2 regions of the Psychrobacter sp. FME5 genome follow, and region 1 is predicted to be linked to the other one. Evidence: riboswitches for the same ligand, from Rfam matches in the RefSeq annotation. Region 1 holds a riboswitch; the other holds the start of a gene.
What was found. A riboswitch is a leader RNA that binds a small molecule or an ion and turns the genes downstream of it on or off. The one in region 1 is predicted to bind thiamine pyrophosphate.
Positions count from the first base shown of each region.

Region 2: it holds a riboswitch for thiamine pyrophosphate, as region 1 does, so the genes downstream of both, thiC (phosphomethylpyrimidine synthase ThiC) here and tenA (thiaminase II) in region 1, are expected to answer to the same signal.

Region 1 is NZ_RRYX01000029.1:5,472-24,434, reverse strand. Features, by position in the region: gene EI161_RS06130 (YeeE/YedE family protein) at 1-259, shown strand, start outside; gene EI161_RS06125 (polyphenol oxidase family protein) at 346-1,317, opposite strand; gene EI161_RS06120 (RluA family pseudouridine synthase) at 1,327-2,568, opposite strand; gene EI161_RS06115 (outer membrane protein assembly factor BamD) at 3,192-4,409, shown strand; gene EI161_RS06110 (DNA primase) at 4,623-6,782, shown strand; gene rpoD (RNA polymerase sigma factor RpoD) at 7,354-9,267, shown strand; gene EI161_RS06100 (multidrug effflux MFS transporter) at 9,573-10,820, shown strand; gene EI161_RS14950 (TetR/AcrR family transcriptional regulator) at 10,807-11,397, shown strand; TPP riboswitch at 11,703-11,820, shown strand; gene tenA (thiaminase II) at 11,944-12,591, shown strand; gene EI161_RS06085 (class I SAM-dependent DNA methyltransferase) at 12,678-13,388, shown strand; gene EI161_RS06080 (IS982 family transposase) at 13,473-14,354, shown strand; gene EI161_RS06075 (YbeD family protein) at 14,537-14,917, shown strand; gene nrdA (class 1a ribonucleoside-diphosphate reductase subunit alpha) at 15,469-17,745, shown strand; gene EI161_RS06065 (P63C domain-containing protein) at 17,941-18,822, shown strand.
Region 2 is NZ_RRYX01000139.1:282-6,193, reverse strand. Features, by position in the region: gene thiC (phosphomethylpyrimidine synthase ThiC) at 350-2,332, opposite strand; TPP riboswitch at 2,569-2,685, opposite strand; gene EI161_RS12910 (oxidative damage protection protein) at 2,790-3,083, opposite strand; gene argH (argininosuccinate lyase) at 3,190-4,563, opposite strand; gene EI161_RS12900 (histidine kinase) at 4,794-5,840, shown strand.

The DNA.
Region 1 (18,963 bases):
GGCAGCAGGTGGTTTATTCAAGTTTACCCAGATTACTTTGGGCAATTTTGCAGCTTCCGTGATTGGTGGGTTAATGATGGGTTATGGCGCACGTCTGGCTTTTGGTTGTAATATTGGCGCTTATTTTGGCGGTATTGCATCCTTCAGTGCTCATGGTTATATCTGGGGCATCATGGCTATGGCAGGGACTTTCTTAGCCCTGTATCTACGTCCCTTATTTGGGTTATCGGTACCGAAATCTAATGATTCAGTATGCTAAAAAACGAACGAATGATTAATGAATAGCTTTCTTTAGCAAGCAAGAAGAATTCGTCCCAGTAACGCGTTATAATACTTGTATTTCTTTTATTTAGGGCTAGCTATACTGCGTACAATTACTAGCGCCATCCGCCCAGTAGCAGGCTGCTGTAAATGTGTCTGCCGTCGATAAGAGTAATAACGGCTATCAGAATAACTACAAGCGTTAGAGGGCTGACTCTCTACGAGGATACCTGCTGATACTAATTGGTCGGCCGCGAGTCTCGATAAATCTATCTTAACCTTATCCGCGCCGACTGTGGCACAGTTTGATGGCTTAGCAACTGTCTTATGTAAATACCGAGCGTTGCTATTGATATTTATATCATCAGCAGAGTTTATGACATATCGCTGATTGAATTTAGCCATATCTGCTGTGGTCAATAATTGGTTTTCTAAGCACCCTTTTCGCAACTTATCTCTCACGTCACAACCAACTTCATAGTTATTCTGACTGATACAAACGCCTATCCAAGCCATAACTTTTCCGCCGCTACCAAAGCGTTCAGCGGTCGCTTGGATGACGCCACAAGCCAGACCTTGCCAGCCAGCATGAATAGCAGCTATTTTCCCCGTTGCGGGCTGATATAGCACGATAGGCACACAATCGGCGGTCATTATCGCCAGACCTACATCGTCTTGCTGACTAACCATGGCATCGGCGGCCAGTGGTTGCATACTCAGCGCGGTCGCATCGATATCATGAATTTGTTTGCCATGGATTTGATTGACCCAGTGTAAATGTTTGATACCTGAGCATTGCTTATTATCCGGTGATACGTTTACTACTTGCTCATTAATAGCAGCCAACAGCCGCATCCGGTTGCCCAGTACTACTGCTGCATTATCATTGACATGCAGCCCTAAATTTAGCTCACCATAACTGGGCTGATTTGCTGAGGGAATAACATTTAGATTGGCATCAGTAGCCACTATATCGTCAGCAAAAAAAGCCGCCGTTTGAAAAACAGCGACATCATCAATTTGCGCAATTAAGGTCATAGGAAGCTTATCGTTCATGGCTGATTCTCAGCGACTTTTAGGCGAAGTTTGCTCATCATCATAACCTTCGCTTAACACCGCCATTAACTGCTGCATATCTTCAGGCAGTGGGGTCGTTACTTCAATATCCTCACCTGTCGTGGGATGCACGAAACCGAGCGTATAAGCATGCAGAGCTTGACGTGGAAAGTTATTGATTGCTTGGCGCTGCGCTTCTGTAAGTCCTGCTCGCAGTTGACGGCGGCCGCCATAGACCCGGTCACCGACTATCGGATAGGTAACATGGCTCAGATGTACTCGAATCTGGTGCGTACGACCCGTTTCCAAGCCAACATCCAATAAGCAATAATTATCATTGAGAGGGGTTACATTTAATAAATGTGTGACTGCTTCGCGTCCTGCCGTCATCACCGTCATTTTGGTACGCTGATTGCGATGACGTCCAATCGGTGCATCGATACGGCGATGGCGTAATAAGCTAGCCGCATCCCCTGCCACTACACATTGATAATGACGATAAACGGACTTGTCTTTTAACTGCTCCATCAGTGCCATTTGTGCAGGTTTGGTTTTACCAATCAGCAATAGCCCCGAGGTGTCTTTGTCAATTCGGTGTACCAACCCTGCACGCGGTAAATGGTGCTGTTGAGGATAATGATACAGTAGTGCATTGACCAAAGTGCCTGTTTGATTGCCCGCGCCAGGATGCACTACCATACCGACGGGTTTATTGATGACCAATACATCGTCATCTTCATAGACCACTTCGATCGCGATATCTTCTGGCTGGTCTTCGCTATGCTGCTCTAATGTCGTTGATAAATGCAAGACATCACCTGCTTTGACCCGGACTTTTGGTTTTTGCACACTGCCGTTATACAGCAAGCTGCCGTCATTAATCCAGCCTTGCAACTGTACACGCGAAAAATCAGTAAATGCTTTTGATGCCAATTTATCAATTCGCAAACCAGCTTCATCTTCTGTGGCGGTATGGGTAACATCAATGATGACAGGCACCGATTGCCCAGCAGCTGATGCTTCATCACCCTGGTGTTCTTCGTCATCGCCACTGTAGTCATCTAACTCGTCGTGAATATCGTCACCCAATTCTTCATGATCGGACAAGCTATTGTCATACACTTGCTCATCAAGCGCTGTCTGATTATCATCAGGTAACTCACTATTATTTAAAACGTCATTTGGCATCGGTGACTCTTGTGCTGATGAATCAGTATTTAGCAATTGATTCGGTGGTAAATGGGTAGTCATAGCATTATTATTCATAGCAGATATATAAGTGGCAAAGTCTCTGACATGGTTTTGCAAGGTGACTTTTTAAAATCGAATAAAAATTAAGTAAAACACTTAGGGGCTGTATAAGCAATCGTCGTCAAAAAAACGGCAGTAATATCGTCATAGTGTAGCATATTGAGCGTTTAAGCCCTATAGAAGCGATGCGTTATCTGTCACTTTTTGATTATCACTTGGCATGTTGAGCGTTATGCTGTGCTAAATATTCGACCATGGCATTCACAGCGACTACCTGTGAACGATCAATACGCCCTAGCCATTAACTCTCTAAAATATGACATTGCTGTAATTTACTGTATATTTATCGGTACCAGTGACATTGGATATCGCTCGTGCTAGCAGCTCATGTTAAAATACCCAACTATTATGTGACGTGCTGCCAGCAGTTTTATGCAGTATGATTAAATCAAGTACAATATAGATGGCGAAAAAATAGACGCAGCAAAGGTTATTCTATAAAGTATAGCCATATTTTGCTGTATGCTATGGCACTGTATTTTAAAACAACTATTTTTATTATTCACCTTTTATATAGCATAATGGCGCTGCTGCTATTATGCGTCTTGTGTCGGAGAAGAAGTATGCAAGCTGTTGGCAATACGTTTATCAAGCTGTCCTCAATAACGCTACTTGCGCTAAGCGTAAACCTAGTGGGTTGTCAGACTTTTAAAAACCTGACTGGTGGGAAAGATGTCGATGCAGTAGAAACGGCAGAAAAGTCAGAGCAAAGTTATTATAACGATGCCCTGGCTCAGATCGAAAAAGGTCGCTACGCCCAAGGTATTGAAGATCTAACCAATCTCCGTACATTCTACCCTACAGGGCAATATGCTGAGCAAGCATTGCTCGATATGATGTATGCCCAATATGAAAGCGGTAAATATGAGATGGCAGCCGCCAGTGCTGAGCAGTTTATTCGTTTATACCCCTCTAATCCACAAGCCAGCTATGCCTATTACGTGCGTGGTGTGGCCAACATGCAGGGCTCATCTGAAGGACTGAAACTGTTTAAGATGAACCAAGCCGAACGCGATACCGCGTATCTGCGTATTGCTTTTGCCAACTTCCAAGAGCTTATCAATAAATATCCAAATAGCCCATATGCACCAGATGCCGCTCAGCGCATGACTTTTATTTATAACCAGTTTGCTGAAAGTGAGATGAGCGCTGCCAATTGGTATATCGAACGTGAAGCGTATGTTGCCGCTGTTAACCGTGCCAAATGGGTGTTTCAGTACTATCCACTCAGTGAGTCAGTGCCTGAAGCCATTGCTGTACTTGCTTATAGCCATGAAAAACTGGGTCTAAATGACTTGGCAAAAGAGTATAAGACGCTATTGCAGATTAATTATCCAAACTGGCTAACCAACGATGGCCGCGTCAAGCTAAATACCAAACGTGAAAGCACATGGCTCAATAAAGTAACGTTTGGTAAACTTGGTCGTTCTGGGGTCACGGACAGCTCTGTTTCTACCGGTAATTATGATGGGGCAACTAAGACCCAAATTATTCGTAAGGCCAGTCAATTAAGACTGCCTAGTGACAATGCGCCGACCACTGCTCCACAAGGTACTTCACCAAAACGTACTAATCCTAATGGTGTCAATGTCGGTTTGGGCTTACCTGAAGCGTCAACTGAGCGAGTGACCAGTCAATCAAGCACAGGCTCTACTGCTAGAGAAGCTGAAGTAGAACCGCAGAATATTAACCCAACACGCCGTACGACACTGCCCAACCAAGGAATTGCCGTAACGCCATCGGATACACCTGCCGATAGTGCAGATATCAATGATAAATAACGGTTTAAAACCTAGGACAGTGTATCTGGGTTAGAGACGCTAGCGTCTTTTAAGTATACAAACGTCTATCATAAAAAATAAGGTCAACGATATGGTTGGCCTTATTTTTTCTATTTCTACCTTTATTTTTATTGAATTATCTATGCTCAATATTGTTTACCTTCAATATTGTTTATGCCTAAGATAATTCACCTATGGTAAACTATTTTTTGCATGAGCATACCAAATCACATTCTTGAACAACTTAATAGCCAAGCTGACTTAATCAGTATTATTGGGCGTCATACCACGCTTAAACGTGCTGGTAGTGAGTACAAAGGCTGCTGCCCTTTCCATGGTGAAAAATCACCGTCTTTTTATGTCAATCCACAAAAAAATATCTATCACTGTTTTGGCTGTAGTGTCGGCGGTAATGCCATTAGCTTTTTGCGTGACTATGAAAACCTTACCTTTATCGAAGCGGTCAATGAGCTGTCCAAGCAAACTGGCATCGAAGTACCAAAAGAAGAACAGCAAAACGTCAGTTATCAGCGTTCCAAACAAAAACCCACTGCAAAACCAATACCAGCATTGCCAGCTGAAACGGCGACACACTCGCAAGCCCCAGTTAGTCAGCCAATAGCCGATAGTCAGTCATCAATAAATATACCGCCTGATTATACGCAACAACCAACTTATAACGACAATAGCTACGATAGCTACGACAACTATCCACCGCTAGATGCTTACGATTCAGTACCTTATCCAGCTGAGTCTTATGCTTCAGACTATCAAGGTGATGACGGCTATCCACCTGCGTGGCTGATAAGTAGCGATGATGGCTCTATTGCACTGCACGAAGAAAATAGCGTCGCTGATAAAGACGGTAATCTGTACGAGCTATTAGAGCAGATTCAGCAATTTTATCAGCATAATCTCAGCATTCACCCGCATGCTAAGCATTATTTTTTAGCGCGTGGTATCACTGAAGACATCTTTGAAACCTTTGGCTTGGGCTATGCGCCATTTGGTTGGCAGCACCTCGAGCACCAATTTCCCCAAGATATCGAAGGTCTAAAAGCGCTTGGCTTAGTGCGCCAGTCAGAATCTGGACGCGATTATGACTTACTCCGTGATCGGGTTATTTTCCCGATCCGCGACAACCAAGGACGGACCATTGGTTTTGGTGGTCGCGCGCTCGATGACGAAGTGAAGCCCAAATATATCAACTCGTCCGACTCGCCTGTGTTCCATAAGCAGCACGTACTATATGGCTATTATGAATCTCGCCAGCAGCGTGCAGATAGCTGGCTGGTGGTCGAAGGCTACATGGATGTGATAGCCCTTTATCAAGCGGGTATTTATGGTGCCATCGCCTCGATGGGTACGGCGATTAATGAGAGTCAAATATCACGGCTTTTGACCCTAAATCCTACCCTAACATTGAGTTTCGATGGCGATAGTGCGGGACAAAAAGCGGCTTGGCGCACGCTGGAAGTTGCCCTGCCTGTGCTTGCCGATGACAAAGAACTACGGTTTTTAACCCTACCTAATAATCACGATCCTGATACTTTTATTAAAAGTCAGGGCAGTGACGCCATGCGTGAGCAAATCACCAATGCAATGCCGCTGTCACAGTATATTTTCGCTTATTTAAGTGAGCGCCATGACTTAACCTTGGCAGAAGGCAAAGCCAAGCTGATGTCACAAGTGCGCGCCTTGACCACCGCATTGCCTAAAGGCAGTAGCTTTCGTTATTTACTGAATAATGATATTTATCAAAAACTGGGTGGTAAACGCAGTCAAAATAAAGAAGCAAGAGACGCCCTACTAGATTTTGATGGTGAAATGACCATCAGTCAGCAGTTGCAGCTTTGTTTTTTATTCCAACCGCGCGCCTTGATTGATGACCCTATCGAGTCGATTTGGCAACAGGCAGGTATTAACCAGCTGCAGTTACCTGCTCATATAAAGCAAAAAGCCTCTGCCGATATATTGCGTCCACTAGCGTGGGAAGACCTACAAGACGATGGATTGCTCGATATCGTCAGTACCATCAAACGCTGCCTTGATTATTTACCAAAAGATGCCAATGCAGCGGCGCACTTTATCTTATCTAACCTAACGCCTGCCACCCAAGAAACACTGAGCCGTAGCTGGGGCGGGTTTTATAAAACCTTGACCGCAAGAAGCATCTTAAGCCTCGATGAGCTGATTGAAAACTTAGTAATGCAGCTGCTCAAATTGCATTTGCAAAAAAAGATGCAGGAGCTGATTAAAAACCCTGATCACATCAAGCTGGCGATTGTCCGTAAGCAATCACAATTGTTAAATGATTGGTTGCGCGCTCAGCAAGCCGAACAATCAGCACAAATGACCACGGTTAAATCTTAATTTCTGTGCTTATTTTTTATTAATAAAACCGTAACCCTTTAAAAGTATAGCGGTTGTCCCCACTAATAATGATTATGCCCAGTAATACATGCAGCCCTAAATTAGGTAATTGGTAAAGCAATTGATTAAAAATAATTGGCAATATCTGTAATAAACACAGGCGAGCATCACTAGCTCGTGCTTGATTACTATGGTCTGTGTTAAACTGTGTCGCTGTATATTTACAGCACTGCTCAATAGATGGCGACAAGACCGCATCGTTGAGCACAATTTTAAATATATATTTTTTAGAGATTGTTTTTGAGTATCATCTTTTTTAGGCAACACTATCTTTTAGGTAGCATTATTTTTTAGGTGATCTTATTTTGCAGACTTTTATCTTTATTGATTTTTAGCCATTTTTTGGCACTGTTATTGTAGTGTTTTGAGCCTTTATTCATATCCACTCATTTTTGATATTATTGACAACCTCTACGCCACCTTTTGATCAATCGATTGATAAGGTCAACGCACCCAGCCAGCGATAGCGCGTCACAATATAAAAATGTCCGATGCAAGTAAGCGAGTATTTATGAACGATAAGTCAGTTTCTAAGTCCACATCTCAACTGGCCACCTTAATCCAAATGGGTAAAGAGCAAGGGTATCTTACCTATGCTGAGGTGAATGACCAACTGCCCGACTCTATTACCGAAAGCGATCAGATCGAAGATATTGTGCAAATGCTGACCGACGTTGGTATCAAAATCTTTGAATCTGCCCCTGACGCCGATGACATCTTGATGAACGACGATTCAAGCGATGATGACATGGCAGCAGATGAAGCAGCGGCGGTATTAGCCTCTGTTGAGACAGAGCCTGGTCGCACCACCGATCCTGTACGTATGTATATGCGTGAAATGGGTACCGTTGACCTACTGACTCGTGAAGGTGAGATTGCTATTGCCAAGCGTATCGAAGAAGGTATTCGTGACGTGCAGCATGCGATGTCTTATTGGCCGGGTACGGTACAATTCGTCCTAGATGAGTATCAAAAAGTACAGGACGGCGAGAAAAAACTTTCTGATGTCATCACTGGTTTTCTAGACCCTGAAACCGAAGCAGACAAAATCGCCGCTCAAGAAGCAAAAGAGGCGGCGAAAGAAGAAAGAGAGCGCATCAAAGAAGAAAAAGAAAATCCTCCTGTTATCAAAGAAAAAGCCAAAAAGGCGCTAGGTGACGATGATGAGGACGAAGAAGAAGTAGAGGAAGAAGCTGAAGAAGAAACCGGCGGTATCGATCCAGAAGAAGTACGCTTACGTCTAGAAGAGATTGAACACTTATTTATCAAAGCCAAACAAGCCTTGCTTGATTATGGCCGTGGTAGCGTAGAAGCAGATGCTGCTTATGCCCTACTTGCCGAACGCTTTATGATGTTGAAGTTAAACAATCGCTTGTCAGACCAAGTGATGGCTATCATGCATGACGTCTATGACGATGTGCGTAAGCAAGAGCGTCAAATCATGCGTTTGGTGATTCGCCGTGGTCGTATGCCGCGTGATGAATTCCGTAAAACTTTCCCTAGCAATGAAACCAACGTTGATTGGCTCATTGAGCGTATTAAAGGCAAGCCTGCTTTTGCAGGTACGCTAGAAAAAGTCGCTGACGATGTGATTTTACTACAACGTAAAATTCGTGATTACGAGCAGCAGCTCGATATGAAAATCCACGACATGAAAGACGTCGCCCGTCGTATGGCGGTTGGCGAAGCAAAAGCGCGCCGTGCCAAAAAAGAGATGGTCGAAGCTAACTTGCGTCTGGTAATTTCTATCGCTAAGAAATATACCAACCGTGGTCTACAGTTCTTGGACTTAATCCAAGAAGGTAATATTGGTCTGATGAAAGCGGTTGATAAATTTGAATACCGCCGTGGTTATAAATTCTCAACCTATGCCACGTGGTGGATTCGTCAGGCGATTACCCGCTCTATCGCTGACCAAGCGCGCACGATTCGTATCCCTGTGCATATGATTGAGACCATTAACAAGATAAACCGTGTCTCACGTCAATTGCTACAAGAAATGGGCCGCGAGCCAACGCCTGAGGAATTAGGCGAACGCTTAGAGATGGACGAAGTTAAAGTCCGTAAAGTGCTAAAAATTGCCAAAGAGCCTATCTCTATGGAGACGCCAATCGGTGATGATGAAGACTCGCACCTAGGCGACTTTATCGAAGATGGTACGATTTCAAGCCCTGTCGATGATGCGACCGCAGCTGGCCTGCGTGAAGCGACGCGTGATGTATTAGGCAACTTGACTGAGCGTGAAGCACGTGTCTTAAAAATGCGCTTTGGTATCGATATGCCAACCGACCATACGTTAGAAGAAGTTGGTAAGCAGTTTGATGTAACGCGTGAGCGTATTCGTCAGATTGAGGCAAAAGCATTACGTAAATTGCGTCATCCTTCACGTTCTGAGCATTTACGCTCATTCCTTGAAAATGACTAATTTAAATAGTATGTGCTAAGCACATCTTATTACGCCTAGTGGCAAACCAAAAAAGCTGAGTATATCTCAGCTTTTTTGTGCCTGTTATTTAATGCCTGTTATTTAATGGCTGCTATTTAATGGCTGCTATTTGATGGTTGTTATTTAATGGCTATTAGCTTTTACCTATTAAATATAGAGCCGCTATAGCATGAGATAAGCAATTAATTCATAAAAATATTGCCTTTATTTAAAATATCGAGTATAACTACCTACCGTTCGGTAGTTAAAAAATTAAATAGATAAATAGGTAATAGTGCACTCTTATGAATAAACAAACCCATGTAAAACACATCAGTATCAAAACCGTCATCTCTCTTGCCATCATTGTGGCGCTTGGCCCTGCAGCGATTGATATGTATTTGGCCTCAATGCCGAATATGGCAACAGACCTCAATACCTCCTACGCCACCACGCAAATCACGTTGACCGTCTTTCTTATCTTTATGGGTTTAGGACAGCTGGTATTTGGTCCCGTATCTGACGCCATAGGACGAATAGCACCATTATTTGCAGGCTTACTGGCATATATTGGCGCTTCCGTGTGGGCGATGTGGTCACAAAGTATTGAAAGCCTAATCTTTGCTCGTATCTTGCAAGGTCTTGGCGCCTCTATGGCTATCGTGGTGGTGATGAGCATGGTACGCGACTTAGTCGATGGACCAAAAGCGGCACAAATTTATGCTTTATTAAATACCATTGTGGCATTAGGTCCAATCGTCGCGCCAGCAATCGGCGGTATCGTCGGTGCGCATTATGGTTGGCGCGGCGTCATGTTTATTTTGGCGGCGTTAGGTATCATCGTGCTGATTAATACGCTGTTGAATATCAAAGAAACCTTGCCAAAAGACAAGCGCATTCAATTAAATATAAAAAATATTACAGGCATTTATGTCGGCATATTAAAGAACAAAACCTTTGTCTTTAATCTATTTGCGCTATCTGCGGTGTATTTCTTTTTGTTTGCCTACATCGGTGGTTCTGCTTATGTCTATCAAACAGACTATGGTCTTAGCCTAGAGCAATTTGGTTTTGTCTTTGGCTTGACCAGTATCAGTCTAATTTTAGGTGCATCTTCCACCGCTTATTTGGTCAAAAAAATATCGGCGTCACATTTGGCCTTAATCGGTGCCGGTGTCATGATGCTGGGTAGTGCCGTTTGCATCATCGCTTATCTGCTATCGATGGGTTTGGTCGGTATTGTCACTGGCATTGCCTTGGGATTATTTGGTCTTGGTGTATTAGAAGCGACGTTGATGGCGATTGCAATGGACTCGCAGCGCAGCGCTTTGGGTTCAAGCGCAGCTTTATTGGGCGCCATTCCTATGTTACTCTCATCCACTGCCACACCCATCGCAGGACAATTGGTCGAAATGAACACCTTATATTGGTTAATCTTGCTAGGTGCGATGGGACCAATTATTTTGATACTGGTCTATCTCGGTTCTAGAAGTTTAAAACCTTATAACACTCTCTCCACACCATCATTAGAGGAGGCCTATGCAAAGTCATAAACCACGCTCAAGCGCTAAGCAACGTATTATTGATGCTGCGTTTGAGCCTTTCTTTATGCACGGCTATGAGGGCGCATCACTCAGTGATATTGCTAAGGCTGTGGGCATCCGCAAAGCCTCTCTCTATACGCACTTTGCCAGTAAAGAAGCGATATTTTTAGAATTACTGCAAGATGCGCTCGAGTCGGAATGTGCGTTTATTAAGTCATGCTTTGCGACGACTAGTGAATTTTCTACTCCCGGTGAAGCGTATTGCCATGCTTTTGAAGCGCGTTATGAAAGCGCGATTACCTTACGGTTTTTAATTCGCATGGCCTATGCCGCACCTGTGCATTTGACCGATACCAGCGCGGCGACTTTTAATGTCTATATAAAGGTGTTGACTGAGCAAATACAGCTGGCTCTACAGCCTTATCAGCTCGACTCTGAGCAGCTAGAGCTGTATACCGATGCCTATCTAGGCGTAATCGATAGCTTAAGTGTAGAGCTGCTATATGCGGAAGGCTTATATGAGCGCCGTTTTAAAGCCATGCTGATGCTTTATCACACTGCTATTGAACAGCTCGATAAAAAATAGATTTTTAAATCTAAGCTGCTTTTTTTATCGTTATTTGGACATCACTTGCTAATGATGGCTGAGTTCACCTATCATAGGGCTGATCTGCTTAAACACGAACCACTTAAACAGCAGCTCAAAGCTCTATTAGAATTACTTTAAAGTCGATACAATTTTAAAATCGATACCATGCGACTGGGATGAATTTTTCGTAGCCTCTGTGATAACAGCAAGCAAGGAAAATTTATACCAGTCGCACATAGCTATAACGTATCGCTTTTATTTTGAACTGACTATATTTAAATTTTATATTTATTATTAAAAAACAAACCTTGTCGGGGTGCTTTGATTTTGACGCTTTAACTACAATCAAAATCATGGCTGAGAGTTACCCGCGAACCTGATGCAGTTAGCACTGACGTAGGAAACAAGCGTGTCGATATATAAGTCACATTTACTTCATATTTTGCCAATCTATTAAACCTAGACGGGCAAATTTTTTGTGCCTTATCAATTCTCGTTTCCTGCCATTTGCTTGCTTGCATTTTATAACAGTAAGTGAAAACTATGGATTACCAAACGCTACGTCACAATTGCCCCACATGGGATGATTACATTCAGCACGACTTTGTCAAACAGCTGACCGCTGGCACACTCGCCCCTGACAGCTTTCGCCACTACCTTGTGCAAGACTATTTATACTTAATTCACTATACCCGCGTGATGGCGCTGAGCGTGTATAAGAGTGACACACTGGCACAAATGCGCGTCGGTCAAGCAGGTATCAATGCCATGCTCGATATGGAAATCGCCATGTACTTGGACTTCTGTCGTCAGTGGAATATACCACTTGAACAAGTAGAAAACGCCCCTGAATCTGCCGTCACCATCGCCTATAGTCGCTATATATTAGACGCGGCTATGTCAGGCTCGCTGGCCGAACTGTATGCCGCTATTGCGCCTTGCTTAATGGGCTATGGAGAAATTGGCAGATGTATCAAAGATGAGGGTTTTATCGATAACAACCCTTATCAACCATGGATTGACGTGTTTTCTAGCGATGAGTTCCAAGTAATTACCGCGCAGAACGAAGCACAGATTAATACGCTATTAGCCGATGCCAGCCCTGCTCAAGCAGACAAGTTCCAACGGTTATTTAACACCGCCGCACGTATGGAAGTTAATTTTTGGCAGCAGGCGTTAGATTTGTCTTAACTTATACTCAATCTAGCTTGATTCTAAAAAAGCCCTCTAAAATCAAAAACAATGACCAATAATAATGATCAACAAGGAGAAACATCATGGCAGCATTCGATGAACACGCAAGCGCGTACGACAGCTGGTTTTTTGACAACCAAAACTTACTGACCAGTGAGCTCAAACTGGTCGCTCACTTCTTAGATAAAGATAGCGAAATATTGTCTATCGGCTGTGGTAGTGGTCTTTTCGAATCCCTGTTAGCCAAAGATTACGGCATTCATATCACGCATGGTATCGAGCCATCGAAAGACATGGCTGAAGTCGCTGAGAAACGCGGCTTGCAAGTAGATATCAGCTCTGCCGAAACCTGCGAGATTGCGCCTAATAAATTTGATATTATTATGTTTAATGGCAGCGTCAGCTATATCAGGGATTTGGATGTCTGTATCAAAAAGGCCTTTGATGCTCTAAAGACTGGCGGCAAACTTATCCTGATTGATGTGCCAAAAGAAAGCGGCTTTGCCAGCTTATACAATTTAGCGAGCGCGGTAGATACGTGGGAACATCCATTACTCGAACACATCTCCCCTGCTGACCCTTATCCTATTGAGCTGGTGAAGTCAGCAAACTGGCGTACCTCTGATGAGAAAATCGAATTAATGCAAGCCAATGGTTTTGTCGATTTCGAATATGCGCAGACTTTATTGACCCATCCTATGTATGCCAATGACAAGGTACAAGAGGTCATCGAAGGCTACGATCGCGGCGATTATGTGGCGGTATGTGGTTATAAAAACCCCAGTTCGGGATAAGGGCTCAAAGAAAAGATAAAAAAAGAAGCCCGAAGTTGCTAAAGTAAGTTTACCAAGACCACTTAAGCAAAAAGGACTTCTTACATGGACAACCTAACCGAACTATACTGCCATATTGACGACTTTTATCAGCAATTCAAACCTGAGTTTGACTCTCATTTAATCGCAACGGGCCGTCAACGGCTAAGAGCATGCCAGATAAGTGTAGCAGAGATTATGACCATCTTGGTACTGTTTCATCAACTGCGGTATCGACAGTTTAAGGCGTTTTACTACCATCACATGCTTGGCATGATGAAACGGGAGTTTCCAAATCTGCCGAGCTACTCGCGATTTATAGAGCTAGTGCCGCGCAGTATCATGCCACTGTGCAGCTACTTGCAAAGCATAATGGGTGACTGTACGGGTATCAGCTATATTGATTCAACCAAGATAGCAGTTTGTCATAACAAGCGTATCTACCGTCATAAAGTCTTTGAAGGACTTGCAACCCGAGGCAAAAGCAGCATGGGCTGGTTCTATGGCTTTAAGCTGCACGCCATTATCAATCATAAGGGCGAGCTTGTATCTGTTAAAGTCACTGCGGGTAATACGGATGATAGAGCGCCAGTTAAGGATATGGCAACGTCTTTATTTGGAAAACTATTCGGTGATAGAGGCTACATCAGTAAAGCACTAAACGCGTGGCTCACAAAACACAGTGATACTAGGCTGATAACGAAACTTCGGCGTAATATGAAACCCCAATTACTTGAGCCTATGGATGAGGCACTACTCAATCATCGCTCTTTGGTTGAAACGGTGTTTGGAGAGCTTAAAAACTTGTGCCAAATCGAACACTCACGCCATCGTAGTGTCACGGGGTTTATCACAAACTTGCTGTCGGGTTTGATTGCTTATTGCTGGTTTCCGTATAAACCCACCATCAAAAACATGCCTCAGCAGGGACAGGTAGCGACATTGTAAATAGTATCAATGAGTTACAATGTGGCTTATCCCGAACTGGGGTTATAAAAAATAACGATTTTAATATGAGTTATCGTTGGCTGACCCTTGAATAATATGATGAGTGGCCTTATAAATGGTGCATAAAGCGCTTATCGGCATAACCCATAAGCTCATATTTTCACAAAGATAAGGACAACATCATGACTGATGATCCAAAAGACACCACTAACCCAAATCAAACGCCTAAAAGAGAAGTCAAAGTCACTGAGCTGGTCGCCAATGACGGTATCTTAAAAGGTAAAAAAACCGACGTACAAAATCCTGAGCTGTGGCAGTTCCCAATGAACTACCCACTTAGCATCATCGGTCATGAAGGCGAGCACGATAGCTTACTCAATGAAGTGAAGCTTATCCTTGGTAGCCAGTTTCCAGAGTTTGATTTGGCGTCTATGGAAGTTAAACCGTCAAAAACAGGACGCTTCCATTCGGTGCGTGCCAATTTATACTTGACCACCGTTGAGCAAGTGAACACGCTTTATGCATCACTTGATAATGCAAAAACGGTACGCATGGTCGTCTAATCATAGTTTTATCAATTTAAGAAAAACCAGTCCGTTTTTCGTCCGAATCGTCACTCATATGGGTGGCGATTTTCTATTGGCTGGGGTACAATCACCACCCGAAATATGCGCGCCATTCAGCAGATTTGCGCTCGTTAATTTAGCCGACAATAAAAAGTAAATTCGCGCCATTTTTTACAAAACTTTTATTATTTTTCTTATTGGCGTCTAACCCTTATCCCATCGTCCTTTGCTAAAATTTGGACACGCTTTACCCTCTCATCAACATAGTTTGCCGCTAAAATCAATATAGCATTTTCAAAATTTTCCCGCTATATTGTGTCCACCTACTAACAAATACGCTATATGTAGTGCTCAGTGATTTAAACCCTCACTATGAGCAATGGCATCGTTTTGCCTAAAAAAACACTCTGCCGTGACAGGATGTTATAGCGTAATAAAGATAGCGTGATAAAGAATGCCCGCCGGTATTAACCGCGCCGCATTACTATAAGTAACACTATAAGCATCATTATAAATTAATTGCCCAGCAATCAACTTACGAGGTCAGCATGACACATATCGATAAAATCCAAGTAACCAAACGTGATGGACGTTTAGAGCCTATTGATTTAGATAAGATTCACAAGGTTATCGAGTGGGCTGCTCATGATTTAGATAATGTGTCGGTATCACAAGTTGAGCTAAAGTCGCACATTCAGTTTTATGAAGGCATCAAAACTCGCGATATTCACGAGACCATCATCAAGTCTGCCGCTGATCTTATCTCTGAAACCACGCCTGACTATCAGTATTTAGCCGCGCGTTTGGCCATCTTCCATTTGCGTAAGATTGCTTATAATAAATTCACCCCTCCTCACTTGTATGACCATGTTAAAAAGCTAACTGATGCCGGTAAATACGATCAGCATATCCTAGCTGACTATAGCCGTGCGGAATTTGATGAATTAGAAGAATATCTTGACCACTGGCGCGATATGAATCTTGCTTATGCTGCTGTTGAGCAAATGGCGGGTAAATACCTTGTGCAAGACCGCGTCAGCAAAACGGTTTATGAAAGCCCGCAGTTCTTATATATGCTGGTTGGTATGTGTCTGTTTGCTAACTATGACAAATCTGAGCGTATGAGCTACGTTAAACGCTTCTATGATGCGACCTCACAATTTAAAATCTCGCTACCAACGCCTATCATGTCTGGTGTGCGCACCCCATCGCGCCAGTTTAGCTCGTGCGTCTTAATCGAATGTGGTGATAGCTTAGACTCAATCAACGCCACCACCAGCGCCATCGTACGCTATGTGTCACAACGTGCCGGTATCGGCATCAATGCCGGTCGTATTCGTGCCCTTGGTAGCCCGATTCGTGGCGGTGAAGCCCAGCATACTGGTTGTATTCCATTCTATAAACTGTTCCAAACAGCGGTTAAATGCTGCTCACAAGGCGGCGTACGTGGCGGTGCAGCGACGTTATTTTACCCATTATGGCATTTAGAAGTTGAGTCGTTATTGGTACTCAAAAACAACCGCGGCGTCGAAGACAACCGCGTGCGTCATATGGATTATGGCGTACAGTTAAATAAAACCATGTATACCCGCCTCATCAAGGGTCAAGATATCTCCATATTCTCTCCAGGTGATACCCCTGGTTTGTATGACGCGTTCTTTGAAGATCAAGACAAGTTCGAAGAGCTATACACCAAATACGAAAATGACCCGAGCATTCGCAGCCGTCAAATCCCAGCAGCAGATTTGTTTAGTCTGATGATGCAAGAGCGCGCCAGCACTGGTCGTATCTATATCCAAAACGTCGATCATTGCAACACCCATAGCCCATTTGATGCGACCGTTGCGCCGATTCGTCAGTCAAACCTATGTATGGAAATCGCGCTACCAACCAAGCCACTTGATAACATCAATGATGAAGAAGGCGAAATCGCCCTTTGTACGCTATCAGCGGTGAACTTGGGTAAAGTTGAAAACGTCAGCGATATCGAAGAGCCAGCCGAGCTAATCGTCCGCGCCCTTGATGCCCTACTCGACTATCAAGACTATCCAGTCAAAGCGGCCGAAAATGGCAGCATGCGTCGCCGTACCTTAGGCGTTGGTGTGATTAACTACGCCTATTACCTAGCGAAAAATGGCGCACGCTATTCTGATGACTCAGCGCTTGGTCTAACCCATCAAACCTTCGAAGCGCTACAGTATTACCTCTTAAAAGCCTCAAATAAATTGGCCAAAGAGCAAGGCGCGTGTCCTGCCTTTAATGAGACGACGTACTCGCAAGGTATTTTACCGATTGATACCTACAAAAAAGACTTGGATAAAATCTGCCAAGAGCCGCTACATCTCGATTGGGAAACGCTACGTGGCGAGATTACCGAACACGGTCTGCGCAACTCTACCCTAACCGCTTTGATGCCGTCTGAGACGTCTAGTCAGATTGCCAATGCGACTAATGGTATCGAGCCACCACGCGGTCTGGTGTCTATCAAAGCGTCAAAAGATGGCATCCTAAAGCAAGTCGTGCCTGAGATTGATAAGCTAAAAGATCAGTACGAGCTACTATGGCAAATGCCGAACAATGACGGTTACCTAAAGCTGGTCGCTATCATGCAGAAGTTCGTCGATCAAAGTATCTCTGCCAATACCAACTATGACCCAACACGCTTTGATGGTCAGCGTGTACCGATGAAAACGTTGCTAAAAGACTTGTTGACCGCTTATAAACTTGGCGTGAAGACTTTGTATTATCACAATACCCGTGATGGTGCGAATGATGCCCAAGCGGATATGGAAGATGATTGTGCTGGCGGTGCTTGTAAGATTTGAGAACCGTTAAAAAATTGCATTGCCAGAAAATTATAAATTTTCTCTTGCGTCGGGACGAAGCAGTGCTTCGCTTTGTCCCTCCTCAAGGTTCGCAAGAGAAATTCTTTAAATAGAATTTCTGACGGATGGCGGGTTTGGCTTTTGGGTTAAGCCCGCTGTTTGCTACTATATCAGCTAATATGAAAAGGATTTTTTATGCTAGTTTCAGAATATACAGGCACAATGAAGATTGCTGATGTTGAGTTAGAGTGTGCTGTTCTTAATGATGGTAGACGAATAATTAAACATTCAGATGTATTTAAAGCATTAGGTAGAGAAAGTAGAGGTAATGCACGATTACCAGATACACCTTCTTTTATGGATGCTAAAAACCTACAACCATATGTGTCTAGTGAACTTAATAATGTAAAAGAAAAAATATCCTATCAGGCCGAAAATGGCAAAAGCTTTCAAGGTTTTGATGCAATAATTATTCCATTGGTCTGTGAACTTTATATACTAGCAGACGAAGCTGGAACAGTGATTCATAAAAACCAGAAAGAAACAGTTATACAAGCGTCGATAATTATTAGATCATTAGCCAAAGTTGGCATTATTGCCTTGGTGGATGAAGCTACTGGTTATCAAAATATTCGTAAAGCAGAAGCTTTGCAGGCAATTCTTAACGAATATATAAGTAAAGATCTTATTGCATGGACTAAGACATTTCCAGATGAATATTATGAGCAAATCTTTAGGCTAAAGAATTGGAAATGGAGCACGTTCAATAGACCAGGTGTTGTTGGTAAATACACTAATGATATTGTATATGGTCGTATGGCAGCAGGATTAGTCGATGAGCTTAAAAAGCTAAATTCAAGAGATGAGAAAGGTACTACAAAACATAGAGATCATCAGCATTTATCAGAAAATCAAGGCAGAAAGGCACTTGAAATGCATTTACATAGCATCATTGGTTTAATGCGAGTAGCTGATACTTGGGAGGAACTTATGTATTCGATCAATAAAGCCTATCCTAAAAAAGGCTCTATTGACGACTTATTTCCTGAAACTTTAAATCCAAGAAATATCAACTAGAAAGTACAGGTTTGATAGAGTTTACGATACCCAACATTTTAATTAAATAATTCGTTGGGTTTCATTCCTCGACACCAACCTACTCACAGTTTTTTAAATAAATAGGGTAACAATTAAGACCTAATTTTCGTGCTAATATTA
Region 2 (5,912 bases), on a different contig from region 1:
GGTTTTATGCATTATAGATCATTGCGCTTGAGTCATAAAAGGCGTTCTAAACAAGCAAAAATAATCCTTTGGTTGGGAGTGTTCATTGTGCCTTTCATAGCATTGATGATGGTTTTCTATAAAATTTACTTTATAGACTGGTTACTAGGCGAGCATGCCAGTAGGTATCATGGTTATACCATTTTTATTATTATTTTTGGTTATCCGCTAACTTTGCCTTTTTATTTACTCATTATGAAACTGTGCGATTTATTCCTTAAAAGAGTTTTTCCACGAGACTCAAAAATAGACGTAAAAAAAGCTTAAACCTAGCGACTAGATTTAAGCTTAAGCATTAGATATCAAACAATCAAACCTCTTTATACAACTGACTGCCCGTGGCATGATGTTTTTGTGTCATCTCATCCATACCTTGTTGGATGTCTGCGGCGCCCATAGCATCGATAGCAATGGCACTGCCTTCTTTAGCATCTAAACCCGCCGCATATTCACGAACATTTTGTGTGATTTTCATTGAACAGAACTTCGGTCCACACATCGAGCAAAAGTGCGCCGTCTTGTGCGCGTCTTTGGGCAAGGTTTCGTCATGGAATTCGCGCGCGGTATCAGGATCAAGCGCCAGATTAAATTGATCGTCCCAACGGAACTCGAAACGGGCTTTGGATAACGCATTATCTCGCGCTTGAGCGCCGGGATGACCTTTTGCCAAATCAGCAGCATGGGCGGCGATTTTATAAGTGATGATACCATCTTTGACGTCTTTTTTATTTGGCAGTCCTAAATGTTCTTTAGGTGTGACATAGCAGAGCATCGCCGTGCCAAACCAGCCAATCATCGCTGCACCAATCGCGCTAGTAATATGGTCGTAACCGGGTGCGATGTCGGTGGTTAATGGTCCTAAGGTATAAAAAGGTGCATCGGCACAGACTTCTAATTGCAAGTCCATATTCTCTTTAATACGGTTCATCGCCACATGCCCGGGACCTTCAATCATCACTTGTACATCATGCTTCCAAGCCAGTTTAGTCAGTTCACCAAGGGTACGCAATTCTCCAAATTGTGCTTCGTCATTGGCGTCTTGCAAACAACCCGGACGCAAGCCATCGCCTAAGCTAAAGGCCACATCGTATTGCTTCATGATTTCACAGATATTTTCAAAGTGGGTATATAAAAAGCTCTCTTTATTATGAAACATGCACCATTGCGCCATGATAGATCCGCCACGTGAGACGATACCAGTCAAGCGTCCAGCAGTCAGCGGCACATAACGCAAAAGTACACCAGCGTGGATGGTGAAGTAATCAACGCCTTGCTCGGCTTGTTCGATGAGCGTATCGCGGAAAATCTCCCACGTTAAATCCTCTGCTACGCCATCGACTTTCTCTAACGCTTGATAAATGGGGACGGTACCAATCGGCACAGGTGAATTTCGAATTAACCATTCGCGGGTTTCATGGATATGATTGCCCGTCGATAAATCCATAATATTATCTGCACCCCAGCGCGTCGCCCATGTCATCTTTGATACTTCTTCATCGATGGAAGAACCAAGCGCCGAGTTACCGATGTTGGCGTTGATTTTTACTAAGAAATTACGCCCGATAATCATCGGCTCAGATTCTGGATGGTTAATATTATTGGGGATAATCGCGCGCCCAGCGGCGACCTCAGAACGCACAAATTCAGGAGTAATAATAATTGGTGTGTTAGCGCCAAAATTCTCCCCATCGTGTTGGCGCATATCAGTCAGTTCGTGCTGCTTTTGGGTCTCGCGAATGGCGATAAACTCCATCTCAGGAGTGATAATGCCGCGACGAGCATAGTGAAGCTGAGTCACATTGCCAGCTTTGCCATCTACAGCTTTGGCGCGGCGCGGCTTATCGATATGAGCAAAGCGCAAGTTAGCAGTGCTGATATCACGGGCGCGTGCTTGTCCGTATGAGCTTGATAAGCCACTTAGTTGTTCGCTATCGCCGCGCTCTTTAATCCAGCCTTCGCGCAATTTTGGTAAGCCTTTGGTCAAGTCAATGCTGGCATTGGGGGCGGTATAAACGCCAGAGGTGTCATAAACATAGAATGGTGGGTTTTGTTCCCACTCATTTTCAGAGACGTTTTGAATAGGGGTAGGGTCAAGGGTGATTTCGCGCATGGGCACTTGAATATCAGGTCGTGAGCCTTCGATATAGACTTTGCGTGAAGCAGGCAAAATACGGTGTAAGTCGCGCGCATCCTCTTCAAAACGAGCGTCGGTTTCGCTACGATGGGCGGGGGTTTTTAGCGCGTCTGCTTTGGAGGTTTTTTTGGTGGGGGTGGTTACTTGTAAAATAGTCATATGCTGTCCTAGCGTGTTGTTTTGAATAAAAGCAACACCGCCAGTAGCTGCGGGGTAAGACTATGTTATACGGACAAATGTAATCGCCAAACAAATGAGTCATCAAATTAAATTTAATCAGTCGTTTGTAAAGGATTACTCGGTGCAATTTCTTATAAATCACCATACCGCACTAAAACGCTGATGGGTGCTGGCAACCATAAAAAGGCATTTCTGCGCGCCCTTTGTACAGATATAACATAGTCTTAAGACTTCCCTGCGTCGGTACTAACCGCATCAGGTTCGGCGGGTGATCTCTCAGCGAATGTACAATGGCTTTTAGCCACTTATACACCGCACCCCGAGTCTGTCAGTGTTGTAAATCATCTTGATACTAACAAAATTAGCAGCCCACGGCTAATGCTAATTATTCATATAGACAAAAATAAGGATGATTATAAATACTAATCTATCGCCTTTATTTATTCTCTGGCGTCCAGCCTTGCGCGCGTTCATAGTCTTCGTTATCCAAAAACTTATCGCGTTGCTCGGTTAAGAATTTTTTGGCTTCAGGATCGAGCATACTGAGATGGTTTTCGTTAATCAGCATGGTTTGCTGCTCAAGCCATTCTTTCCATGCTTTGTCAGAGACGGTTTCTTGTAGCTCTTGCCCTTTTTTATTAGGGAAGGGTGGATGTGGCATTTTTGGCAGTTCTTGTTTATATTTGCGGCAAAATACGGTATTGGCTTGAGGATTAAAAGTCTCGGTCATGATACGTTCCTTATTATAAGTATAAATAGATGCCTTATCTTAACGCATTCATCCATAAAAAACACCCGCAGCGATGGCGGGTGTTTTAAAGATTGGTATTTTAAAATTAAGCAAAAACTTTTAAGCGCGCACGACCGTTAACTACCGCTTGCTTCACTTGATTAGGCGCTGTACCACCTAAATGGTCACGCGCTGCTAATGAGCCTTCTAATGTTAGATACTCGAATACGTCTTCGCCAATCGCATCGCTAAATTGCTGTAGCTGTGCCAGTGACAAATCACTCAAATCAACGCCTTCTTTAATACCTAAGGCGACAGCGTTACCGACCACTTCATGAGCATCGCGGAAAGCCACCCCATTGCGTACTAAATAATCGGCCAAATCAGTCGCGGTCGCATAGCCTTTCATAGTCGCAGCGCGCATATTTTCTTTATTGGGGGTGATATTCGGTAGCATATCCGCAAACGCTAGAAGCGAACCGGTCAAGGTATCAACGCAGTCAAACAATGGCTCTTTGTCTTCTTGGTTGTCTTTATTATAAGCAAGCGGCTGGCTTTTCATTAGACTTAATAGCGTCATTAACTGCCCAAAGACGCGAGCCGCTTTACCACGCACCAACTCTGGCACATCAGGGTTTTTCTTTTGCGGCATGATCGATGAGCCGGTACAGAAGCGATCGGGGATTTGCACAAAGTTAAACTGCGCCGACATCCAAAGAATGATCTCTTCGCTCATGCGTGACATATGCATCATCAAAATAGATGCCGCTGAGGTGAATTCGATCGCAAAGTCACGGTCGGAGACGGCATCGAGTGAGTTTTGGCAAATACCTTCGAACCCTAACAGTTCAGCGGTAATGGTACGGTCAATCGGGAAGGTCGTACCAGCAAGGGCAGCACTACCGAGAGGTAATTGATTGATACGGCGACGCGCATCAACCAGACGTTCAGTATCGCGATACAGCATCTCAAACCATGCCATGACATGGTGACCGAAACTGACTGGTTGTGCGGTTTGCAAATGGGTAAAGCCCGGCATAATGGTATCAGTATGTTGCTCGGCTAAATCGAGCAAGCCACTTTGCAAGCGTACCAGCAATGCAATGATATTGTCGGTTTCTTCACGCAACCAAAGACGGATGTCGGTCGCGACTTGATCGTTACGGCTACGACCGGTATGCAGCTTTTTGCCCACCGCGCCGACTATATCGGTCAAGCGCGATTCGACGTTCATATGCACGTCTTCAAGCTGGATGGACCAGTTGAATTCACCCGCTTCAATCTCAGCCAATACTTGCTCGAGACCATCGATAATGGTCGCAACGTCATCAGCGGTTAAGATATCGCATTCTTTGAGCATGGTCGCGTGAGCAATCGAGCCTTGAATATCGTGACGGGCAAAGCGTTGGTCGAAGCCCACGGATGCGGTAAAGGCGGCGACAAAGCTATCCGTCGCTTCGCTAAAACGTCCGCCCCACATCTGCTGGCCTTGGCTGTTTGAAGGACTGCTTCTAGGGCTGTTTTGTGCAGCGTTATTTGTTATTGAGGCATCTGTGCTAGAATCAGAGACAGAGGCGTTTACATTTGATTCGGGATTACTAGGGTTTGAAGAATTGGCATTCATATCATTACAAGACAAGTCAGCAGAATAAGAACTCAAGTATAGCAAAGGATGAGGTTGCCTTACTAGCGGAGCGCTTAGAGTTTTTTATGCCCAAGCTCATGGAGATCATGAAACCTTGGCAATGGTTGCTTGCGATCTTTTTTTGGTCGCTATTTGTGGCGATTATTGATCGCCATAGCGTACCGAATCAAACACAGTTTATGATCAAGTTTATAGCGAGATTCGTTCAAACCTCACTCGCACTGATACCTTCCTTTTATTTAATTGACTATCTTCGCCCTGTCTTTAAGCGCCTGTCCATAACGACGGTTAGCTTGTATGTTCTGCTAATATTAACAACCGCTACAGCCGTAACCATCACTTTAGTCTTACTGATTATGATGAACTTTGGCTGGTTTAATCAAAGTTTTTATTTTCTTATTTCAGCGATTGTATTTCATACGCTGATTACCGCGGGGTTTACCGTTGCGGCTTTGCTATTCTTCCTACGTCGTTATCGTGAAATGAATGCACTGAAGCAATCGTTTGAGAACAAATTAATCGCACAAAACGATGTGATTAAAGCTCGTATTGCACCGCATTTTTTCTTTAATACCATTAATACCTTAATGTCACTAATTGAAACCAATCCATCCCGTGCTGCTGAGTTATTACAACACGTTTCTGCACTATTCCGTGCCAGTTTCATGGGCGCGCGTGAGATTAGCTTTGAAGAAGAGGTTGCCCTTTGCGAGCATTATTTGGCCATCGAATCTAGCCGTTTGGCAGACAAGCTTGATGTGAGCTGGCAATTGCCCAATGAAGACATTATGTATGACATGGTTATTACCGCGCTGACATTACAAAGTGTGATCGAAAAAATGCTGCTTAACGTGGTTGAGATGACCACTGAAATGATATCTATCAATATCAATGTGACGTGGCAGCAGCATCGAGTTACGATTACGATTGATGTCGAACTGCCCAAAAAAACCTTAATTGTTAACCATGATTTGCGCAAGCACATGAATTTTAATATCCAAGCGGAGCGTTTACGCTCTTATTTTGGTCAAAGTGCTGATATTCAAAGTACGGTAAGCAGTACTCAGATTGTTACCATCATCGACTATCCGCTCCAAGACGTTGGTGTATAATATTTGCTACGCTTTCGTTAAATATATAAGCGTGGCATATTTATTGCAGTATATTCATTACACCATGCCCTC